3 regions of the Pseudohaliea sp. genome follow, and region 3 is predicted to be linked to each of the others. Evidence: predicted binding sites of a transcription regulator. Region 3 holds the regulator's gene; each other region holds the start of a gene.
What was found. Region 3 encodes sigma-54, which starts transcription at its own class of promoters, with help from an activator protein. Its sites were predicted from a motif close to TGGCACANNNNTTGCNNT; they were not measured.
Positions count from the first base shown of each region.

Region 1: the regulator sigma-54 is predicted to act here: its motif matches at 1,920-1,937, upstream of ACX93N_RS05910 (TorF family putative porin).
Region 2: the regulator sigma-54 is predicted to act here: its motif matches at 1,837-1,854, upstream of ACX93N_RS07805 (PEP-CTERM sorting domain-containing protein).

Region 1 covers NZ_JBTOLW010000008.1:10,820-14,084, reverse strand. Annotated here, with positions in the region: gene ACX93N_RS05925 (hypothetical protein) at 1-218, shown strand, start outside; gene ACX93N_RS05920 (hypothetical protein) at 275-685, opposite strand; gene ACX93N_RS05915 (DUF6733 family protein) at 1,009-1,740, shown strand; gene ACX93N_RS05910 (TorF family putative porin) at 2,007-2,735, shown strand; gene ACX93N_RS05905 (periplasmic heavy metal sensor) at 2,835-3,265, opposite strand, start outside.
Region 2 covers NZ_JBTOLW010000012.1:10,701-13,965, forward strand. Annotated here, with positions in the region: gene ACX93N_RS07790 (sterol desaturase family protein) at 1-65, shown strand, start outside; gene ACX93N_RS07795 (lysophospholipid acyltransferase family protein) at 74-1,006, shown strand; gene lptA (lipopolysaccharide transport periplasmic protein LptA) at 1,048-1,575, shown strand; gene ACX93N_RS07805 (PEP-CTERM sorting domain-containing protein) at 1,944-2,780, shown strand; gene ACX93N_RS07810 (hypothetical protein) at 3,050-3,265, shown strand, end outside.
Region 3 covers NZ_JBTOLW010000037.1:10,093-13,357, reverse strand. Annotated here, with positions in the region: gene ptsN (PTS IIA-like nitrogen regulatory protein PtsN) at 1-85, opposite strand, end outside; gene hpf (ribosome hibernation-promoting factor, HPF/YfiA family) at 95-382, opposite strand; gene ACX93N_RS14665 (RNA polymerase factor sigma-54) at 443-1,942, opposite strand; gene lptB (LPS export ABC transporter ATP-binding protein) at 2,132-2,857, opposite strand; gene lptA (lipopolysaccharide transport periplasmic protein LptA) at 2,835-3,265, opposite strand, start outside.

The DNA of each region.
Region 1 (3,265 bases), on a different contig from region 3:
CCATTCCCGACGGCGCCAGCGCCAGTGAGAACACCATGCTCTCCGCCCAGGCGGCCGTGAACGCGTACATCGCCAAAGGCGACGCCTTCCTCGCCTGCCGGGACCTGCACCCGATGCTGCACAACCGCCTGCGCTCGAAGCTGGTCCAGGTAGCCACCGCCTACAACCGGGAACTGGATACCTTCCTCGACCGCTCCGAGCTGGTCGCCGGCCGCTGAGGCGCTGCCGCCGGCCCAGAAAAACCTAACAGGGCCGGCTCACCCGCCACGGGCGTTCAGTCGTCGTTGTCGAGGCGGCGCCGCTCGTACGGCTTCCTGCTCGGCGATGCCGAGACATCATTGATCTTGAACTCGCCGAACGGCCAGAGGCCGCCATCGTCGTCCTTTGCCTCCGCCGCAGAGGCCCCGTCCTCCGCCCCGGTCCTTGCTGCCGCCTCCGCGCTCCGCGGTCCGACCGCCTCACTCGCCATGACATCGTAACGGCCGGAACGGGCTTTCACGCACGCGGCTGCCGCGGCACGTCGCGCCAGGGCCTCCTGCCCGCCATCCCAGGCTTTCCCCGCAGCCACCCGCAGCTCCTCGATCGTGGTTGCAACAATTGCGCCGCAGTCATCGTCGGGCGCAGCGAAGGGTGCCGCGGCGGCAAACCCGCAAAGGCACAGAGCGGTCAGAACAGACGGGCGCATGGCAGCTCTCCATCGTTGGTGATTGCGCAGTATAGCCTGCAAAAGCCACCGTGCACCCCGGCGAGCCGCCCACCCGGCCCCGCGCACACCGCCCGGCCCGACGCACCAACAATTCGCACCAATGTGGTGCAAAAACGAACCATCGAGCTTTTGTTGATTAGTCTAAGTTATCAGCAAAACGCCATTTGATAAGCATTGGCATGGTTTCTGCGTTACTTCGGTCGGAGGGATCCCGGGAGCCCGCTCGACAACCAGAAAAGAGCGAGATCACGGGCCGCCGTTACTGCACAGATGACAATCGACAAGTGACTGAGGATCTGATCATGACCAACAGCAAGCTCGTTCGTTTTTCTTCCGCTCTCGTCCTGGCCGGCATCGCCCAGGGCGCCCTGGCACAGGACGATGACCGGCTCGGCGTGTCCGTGTCCTACAACACCGATGCCTTCTTCGGGCCGAACCCCTTCGTGGGCGCCAGCTACGACACCGGGAAAGGCTACGACCTCACGTTCTATGGCATTGCCTGGGGCGCCGGCAGCGGCGGGGACTGGGGCAACTGGACCGAGTTCGGCGTCGGCCTCGGCTTCGAGATGATGGATGGGGACCTGTACGTGAACCCGCAGCTCGGCTTCACCAACGGCAACCTCGTGTCCTCGGGTACGGCCGGCGACGGCGTGGTCGGCGACGCCATCGTGCCCAACCTCACCCTCGTCTACGACACCGACGAGTGGGAGGGCAACCTGTACGCCGGCTGGTACGGCGAACTCCGGGACGAGGCACCGGAGGACGGTACCACGCTGGAATACCTGCATTACTGGGTCAACGGCGGCAGAAAGTTCGGCGACTACTTTTCCGTCGGCCTGCACTTCGAGGAACTGTCGCTGGAGGGCGGCTCGAACGTGAGCAGCCAGGACGGCTACCAGTGGCTCGGGCCCTACATCCAGATCGCGAAGGACAACGCCGGCATGCGCTTTTCCTTCGGCGCCGACCTGACCGAAGACGACGATTCGTTCTCGACCAGCGACTTCTACAAGCTGCAGTTCTTCTACAGCTTCTGAGCGCCAGCCGCCGGCCGCCGCCCCGGGGGCGGCCGGCGGCACCAGGCACCAGAATAGCGCGCAGCGACGCAGCCGCGGTCGGACGCGCACCATAAAGCCGCAGCCAGGGCTGTGGACGTTCCTTTTTTGCCCTCGAAAACTCCCTTAACCCCATGAGCCGTCAGCCTTTTTTCCGGTTATGGCACGGCGCCTGCTGTGCACCCCGCGACGGTGGCGCAACGACAGACCACCGCACGAACGACAGACAATAGAGGGAGAGGGAACCCATGCAGCCAATCAAAGGCATTTCTGCTGCCGTCCTGCTGGCCGGTTTCGGCCTGGCCGTCGCGGCCCCGAGCCAGGCCGGCAGCCTGAGCGGCAACGTCTCGGTGAACAACAACTATATCTGGCGCGGCCTGACGCAAACGGAAAACGAGGCGGCCGTCCAGGGCGGTATCGACTATGCCGCGGACAGCGGTTTCTACGTCGGCACCTGGGCGTCGAACGTTAACTACGGCGCCGGTGACGTCTACTCCTACGAGCACGACATCTACGCGGGCTACGCCTTCGAGGCAGGTGGCATGACCTTCGATGTCGGCTACCTGTACTACAACTACGACTCCGAGGCGAACTTCGACTTCGGCGAGGTCTACGCCACCATCGGCATGGGCGGCTTCAGCTTCTCGGGCTACTTCCTCACCAACACGGAGGCCGACGAGGGACCGGACCAGGACTTCGAGGCCTTTGGCACCTACTACCTGTCGGCAGACTACGGTTTCGAGATCGGTAACGGCGTCGAGATGGGCCTGCACGTGGGCTACCACGACGGCGATTTCGCCGAGGCCTTCAACGGCACCGACGATGGCTACTTCGACTACAACATCAGCCTGTCCAAGGGCGGCTTCGGCTTCATGATCACCGACACGAACGCCGGTGGCCCCGCGGCCGAGGGCGGCTACGACAACGACGAGCCCAAGTTCGTCGTGTCCTACTCCGTCGACGTCGACCTGATGTAAGCCTTCCCCGCGCGGGCCGGCCGGCCCGCGCCCTTTTTTCCTTTGCTCAACAGGGCCTTCCGGACCCGCTACGGTCGGGCAGCGCAGGGTCGCCGCTGTTTATTCGTCCACCCCGCTTTCCCTGGATGAAGGCAGCCGGCCAGGCCCGGGCAGTAGTGCGCCGCCCTTGCCGCGCAGCGCAGCACGCATGGCCGCCTCGCGGCGCGCCGCCGGCAGCTCGGCGAGAATGTCGAGGAGGCTCTCGTGGAGCACCGCCTGGTAGCGCTCACCGCTCTCGCGCAGCGTTGCCAGCGCAGCCGATGCCGCGTCACGGTCCATCGGCTCCGCTCGCAGTGCATGGCCTAGGGCCTGCAAGGCGCGGCGAAGCTCTCGCCGGGCCGGCTGAGCCTCGGAAAGGCGCTCCCGCAGCCTGGGACGGAGGGTCTCACGAACGGCGGGGTCAAGGTCACGCAGCGCCCAGGCCATGGGCGGGGGCGGCCCCGGCGGCGCACGGAACAGGCGACCGACCAGCGCACCGCCAACCAGCAGGT
Region 2 (3,265 bases), on a different contig from region 3:
GCAGCCCGCTCTGGGACATCGTCTTCGGCACCCGGCCGGCGGAGAGCCCCCGCCCCGGGCGCTGAGGCGCGCCGTGGCCCGTTACTATTTCCTGCCCAAGGCCCTTGCCGAGCGCTTCCCCGCGCTCGGCCGCGCCGCCCAGGCCCTGGAGGCGGCGCTCCTGAAGGGCCTGTTCTGGTGCGTGCAGCGGCTGAAGCCGGAACAGGCCACCCGCGTCGCCGGCGCGCTGTTCGCCACCGTCGGCCCCTGGACCCAGAAAGCCCGCAAGGCGGACACCAACCTCGCCATCGCCTTCCCGGAGAAAGACGCCGCCTGGCGCAAGCGCACCGTGAAGGACGTCTTCCGCTCCCTCGGCATGGCCGCCGCGGAGCTCCTGAAGCTGGAGCAGCTCTGGCAGGAGCGGGACCGGCGCATCGCCTTTCACTGGTCCGACGCCGCCCGCGCGCAGATCGAGGCGGGCAGGCCCGCGGTGTTTGTCTGTGCCCACGTCGGTGCCTGGCAGCTGACCAACCTCATCGCCCGGGAGCGCGGCCTGCGCATCAGCACCGTCTATGCGCCGGAGTCGAACCCCGCGGTCCATGCGCTGGTGCAGGACCTGCGCCGGGCCTTCGGCGTGCGCCTCGTGCCCACGGACGATGGCGTGCGCCCGCTGCTCAAGGAGCTGAAGGACGGGCACAGCGTGGGCCTGGCCACGGACACGCGGCTGCAGACCGGGGAGCTGCTGCCCTTCTTCGGCCGCGACGCGCTGACCAACACCACCGCCGCGCGGCTGGCGCTGCGCAGCGGCGCGGCGCTCATCCCGATCCACTGCGAGCGGCTCGGCGGTGCGCGCTACCGGGTGGAGATACTTGACCCGCTGACGCCCACGGAGCCGGATGCCGGGGTCGACGACAAGGCCCTCGACCTGTCCCGGCAGATGAACGCACAGTTCGAGGCGTGGATCCGCGAAACGCCGGGCGAGTGGATCTGCCTGAAGCGGCGCTGGCCGAAGGCGCACCGACTGTGAGCAAACGCGCCGAGCGAGGCAGCCGTCTGTCAGCCGGCGTCATGGCTGTACTGGTAGTCGCGGCCCTGGCGCCGCACGCGGCCGCTCTTCCCGACGACAACCGCCAACCGATCACGATCCGCACGCAGGAGGCGATCCGCGACGAGACCAAGGGCACCACCGTCTACCGCGGCGACGTGGAGATCGTGCAGGGCTCGCTGGTCATCAACGCCGACGAGGTCACGCTTACCCAGGCCGACCGCCCTGCCCGCCGCGCCAGCGACAGCCGCGACCCGCTGGCCGGCAGCAACGTGATGCTCATCGAGGCCCGCGGCGCGCCGGCGCGCATGCGGCAGCTGCCGGAACCCGGCGGCGAGCCGGTCCACGCCCGGGCGCGGATCATCGAGTACTTCCAGCCCAGGGCCCTCATTCGCCTGCGTAACGTGGTGCGGCTGCGCCAGGGGCGGATGGCGATGGAGGCGGCACGGATGGACTATGCCATCGACCGGCAGGTGATCACCGCCTGGGCGAACCCGGCGACGGGGCAGCGGGTGCGGACGACGATTCCGCCAGAGCGGCTAGAGCAATAGCGTGAGCCAAACACGGCCCTGAGGAAACGCCACACACGGCTTCTATTCAGCCTGCGACCAGCAAACGAGCGAACCTACGCCGGAGTAACAGGCCGACCGACGCTCCGCCAACAGCCAGCCCCCTGCAAGGCTGTCATTCCGGGCCAGTTAGTCTTAGTGGCTTCTCCTGGGCACCGCGGTGTCAACTTGCTTTACACGGGCAGGTGCATAGACGTACCGGAACGGATAAATACCTATATTTTTCAGATAGTTAACCATCACCGGCACACATAATGCTTCAACGAGCCTGACGTGTAGCAACTCTTGAAAATCGTTAGTTGATGCAGCACCGGATCAACGGCATCGGAACATTGCGAAGGAGACATTCTATGTTTGCCAGCAAAAAAAACGTGGGCAGAGGTTTTGGAGTGGCGTTGCTGACCCTCGTCGCCAACGGTGCCTCAGCAAGTTTTTGGTTCCAGGGGTTTGAGAGCGACACATCAGGGTGGTTCGACGAAACCAGTGGCTGGGCTGGGACAGTCACCCGGGTTTCCTCCGGCAGCGGGTCTCTAGGTGTCGCCTCCTCTTCCGGCGGTTGGCACGCTGAGTTTACTCAATCCGCTACCGAAGCCGCCGGCGGCACCACAGGCCCTTTCTCTCGTTTCGATGGTTATCGCGACACCTGGCCGGGAAGTTACCGGGCCGCAATCGACATTTACCTTGACCCACAGTGGGTAGAAGGCTCAGGTTTCGACTACTCCGTCGCATCAAGCGGTAGCGACGGGAATCACCAGAGGGATTTCATCTTCCATGTAACCAAGGACACCTCGACGGGTGATCTGCTCGTAGGTGGCTCAAATAACTCTAACTTTGAACCAAAGGAAAACCTGGAAAGCGACCCGAACCACGTGCGCATTATCGACGCCGGTTGGTACACCTTTGAGCATTACTTCTACGACTCGGTTGGTACGCTCGCTGTAGATCTGATCCTTTCAGACGCTGGGGGCAGTGAAGTTTTCCGGGAGACACGCAACAACCCCTCTGATCTCATTCCGAGTGAGGTTGGCGGCAATCGGTATGCATGGTTCACCAACATAGACATTGACGGAGCCATAGCCGTGGATAATCACCGGCTTGAAAGTGTGCCGCTGCCTGCAACGCTCCTGCTGTTTTGTGTGGGGGTTTTCGCTCTGGGCGCTCGTACTGGCCATGTAAAGTCCGCCTGATCACGCCCATTTCAAAGTAAAAAACACTCCACAGAGCGACCCCTCGCGGGGTCGCACTGACTTCACCGATGCAAGGGGTGTCGACGTAATTAACAAACGAAAGGCCGGGATCGGTGCCGATGTCTCCAAAACCTGCGTCAGCAGGCAATGTTTAGTAGATAGCATGCCGATTGCTGCCTAACAATCGCCGTACCGACGCTGGACCTGCGAGCGCAGAGTGCCAGTGAGATCGGTGAGAGATACACACAGCCGAGAGAAAAGGAAGCAACATGAAGCCAGCCGAGCAACAGCACGACATGAGTAACGCCGTGGTTGAGACAGCGACTGCACGGGTTCCGGCCGCTCGACGCCCGGCCGCGCAACTGGTGGCGGCCTCAATACTTTGCGCCTCGCTGGCGCCCACCGCCAAGGCCGCGCTGATCGATCTCGGTACCGCCACCGGCGGCCTGATGACCGTTTACAACAACCTCGACACCAGCGGCGCC
Region 3 (3,265 bases):
CCTCTTCAAAGATGGCTTTCTTGCTGGCCCCCGGCACGTCCCGCCGGGTACGCGCCGGTGACAGCAGTTCCTCAAGTTCTCGCATGCGCCTGTCCTAGTGCGGCCGCGCCTTTTCCTTGTGCTTGATGAGCTGCCGGTCGAGCTTGTCGGCGAGCGCGTCGATGGCGGCGTACATGTCGTCCGATTCCGCGGCGGCAAAGATGTCCGCACCGGAGATGTGCACGTTGGCCTCGGCCTTCTGTACCTGCTTTTCGACGATGAGAGTGACTTCCATGTTGGTAATGTGGCTGTGGTGGCGCTGGAGCCGCTCGAACTTGCTTTCCACATAGTCGCGGAGCGGGTCGGTAACGTCGACGTGATGGCCGCTGATGTTGAGTTGCATACTGGACTCCTTGTGCGTTGCAACGCAGGTATGCCCGGGTCGTGGCCGGGCGCTCAGTTCTCAGACCAGGCGCTTGCGCTCGCTGGACGGCGGGATGTAAAGGCTGTCCCGGTACTTCGCGATCGTCCGCCTGGCCACCTTGATGCCCTGTTCTTCCAGCAGCTGCGCGAGCCGGCTGTCGCTGAGCGGTTTGCGCGGGTTCTCCGCCGCGATGAGCTTGCGGATGAGCGCGCGGATCGCCGTTGAGGAACAGGCGCCGCCCGCGGTCGTGGCGACGTGGCTGGAAAAAAAGTACTTCAGCTCGAAAATGCCCCGGGGGGTATGCATGTACTTGCGCGTGGTGACCCGGGAGATGGTCGATTCGTGCATCGACACGGCCTCGGCAATGTCATGGAGCACCAGCGGCTTCATCGCCTCTTCGCCGTACTCGAGGAAGTTGCGCTGGTGGGAGACGACTTCCGAGGCCACCTTGAGCAGGGTCTCGTTGCGGCTCTGCAGGCTCTTCAGGAACCAGCGGGCCTCCTGCAGGTTATCGCGCAGGTAGGTGTTCTCGGCGCTGTTGTCGGCGCGCCGGATCAGCCCGGCATAGGTGTCGTTGATGCGCAGCCGCGGCGCGATGTCCGGGTTGAGCTCGACCACCCAGCGGCCCTCGCGTTTGCGCACGAACACGTCCGGTACGACGTACTCGGTGTCGTCGGCACCGATACGCTTGCCGGGGAACGGGTCGAGGGTCTGAAGCAGCTGCAGGACGCCGCGCAGCGCGTCCTCGTCGAGGCGCATGCGGCGCAGGATCTGCGCGTAGTCGCCGTTGCCGAGCTGTGCCAGGTGGCGGCTGACCAGGGTGCGCGCCTGCTCCAGCCAGGGGGTTCCCGGCGGTAGCTGCCTGAGCTGCAGGAGCAGGCATTCCTGCAGGTCCGCGGCAAAGACGCCGGTGGGCTCGAACTGCTGCAGGGCGTGGAGCACGGCCAGCACTTCCTCGCGCTCGATCTCGCCCTCGAAGTCCGCCGCGCAGAGCATGTGCAGCTCGTCCACGGTGCTGGTGAGGCGGCCGTTGTCGTCGGTGGCATCGATGATGGCCAGGGCGATCGCGCGGTCGAGGTCCGACAGGCGGGTGAGATTGAGCTGCCAGAGCAGGTGGTCGTGAAGGCTCTGGACGCTGGCATTGCGGCTGTCCATGTCGTAGTCGGCGCCCTCGGCCGCCGGGCCCGGCGCGGAGGGCGCGGAAGAGGGCACGAGGTCTTCCCACTGCGTGTCCACGGGCAGGTCCTCGGGCATGGTCGGCTCGTAGTCGCCGCTCTCGCCATCCCCCGCCGCGGTGCGCTCGAGGCTCTCCAGGGGGCCCTCGCCGTTGCTGGCTGTGAGGTTCTCGCCGGGCTCGGGGCTCTCCAGGGGCGCGTCGTCGTCGCCCTCGTCGAGCTCGAGCATCGGGTTGCTCTGCAGCACCTGCTGAATCTCGAGCTGCAGGTCCAGCGTCGACAGCTGCAGCAGCTTGATTGCCTGCTGCAGCTGCGGCGTCATGGTCAGCTGCTGGCCCAGCTTGAGTTGCAGTGCTTGCTTCATGATCGCGAGGGGGAGGCGTTCCTTTGCCCTGTTCGAGTGCAGTGTAGCGCCGGCCCGCCGGCGGAGGCAACGGACTGGCGCGGAAATTGCAGAGATTGGTGCCCGGGCCATTGACGCCCGTCAAGAATCGTGGCGAAGACCCTCGAGGCCCGCCCCTGGCGGTGCCGCGAGCGCTCTCTGCCGGTGCCTTCAGAGGCGGAAGGTATCGCCGAGATAGACCTTGCGGACTTCCGGGTTGTCGAGCACGGCCTGGGGGGAGCCGGCGGCGATGATGCGACCCTCACCGACGATGTAGGCTGTCTCGCAGATGTCGAGGGTCTCGCGCACGTTGTGGTCCGTGATAAGGACACCGATGCCGCGGTGCTGCAGGTGGCGGATGATCTCCTTGATGTCCGATACGGAGATCGGGTCGACACCGGCGAAAGGCTCGTCGAGGAGAATGAAGGCCGGTTCCGTGGCCAGCGCCCGGGCGATCTCCACCCGGCGGCGCTCGCCGCCGGACAGGGCCTGGCCGAGGCTGCCCCGCAGGTGCGCGACGTGGAACTCCTCGAGCAGTTCGTCCCGGCGCTCCCGGCGCTGGGCGCGGGTGAGGTCCCGCCGCGTCTCCAGGATGGCCATCAGGTTGTCGCCGACGGACAGCTTGCGGAACACGGAGGCCTCCTGGGGCAGGTAGCCGATGCCCCGGCGCGCCCGCTCGTGCATGGGCAGACCGATGATGTCCTCGCCATCGATGGTGATCTGCCCCGCATCGGCGCGGATGATGCCGACGATCATGTAGAAGCAGGTCGTCTTGCCGGCCCCGTTCGGGCCCAGCAGGCCGACGACCTGGGCGCTCTCCACGGCGAGGGAGACGTCCCGCACCACCGGGCGCCCGCCGTAGGCCTTGGCCAGCTTACTCGCCTTCAGTTCCGCCATCGGGCGTCGCTCCTGCATCGGCGGGGTCGGCCGCCGTTTCAGCCGCTGCGTCGGGCGCCGCCCCGGAAGGCGTTGCCGGCGCGGTCCCCGCAGCGTCGCTGTCATCGGCCTCTGCCGGGTTCTCCGCCTCGTTGGCCAGGCGCGGCGGGATCACCACCTGTACCCGCTCGCCGCCGCTGTCGGCCGCATCGGCGCGGACCAGCTGCTCGCGAATCAGGTAGTCGATGCGATCGCCGCGCACCGTGGCGCCGTCCTGCTCGACCTCGGCGTCCTCCTCGAGCAGGACGCGCTCCTCGGCGGTGAAATAGGTGATGCGCCGGGCGGCGGCGTGGATCACGGCCTCGCCGACCTCGGGCTGCTGCTGCATGCGGGCCGGCTCGCCGGTGGCCACCACGCGTTCGGCGAGGT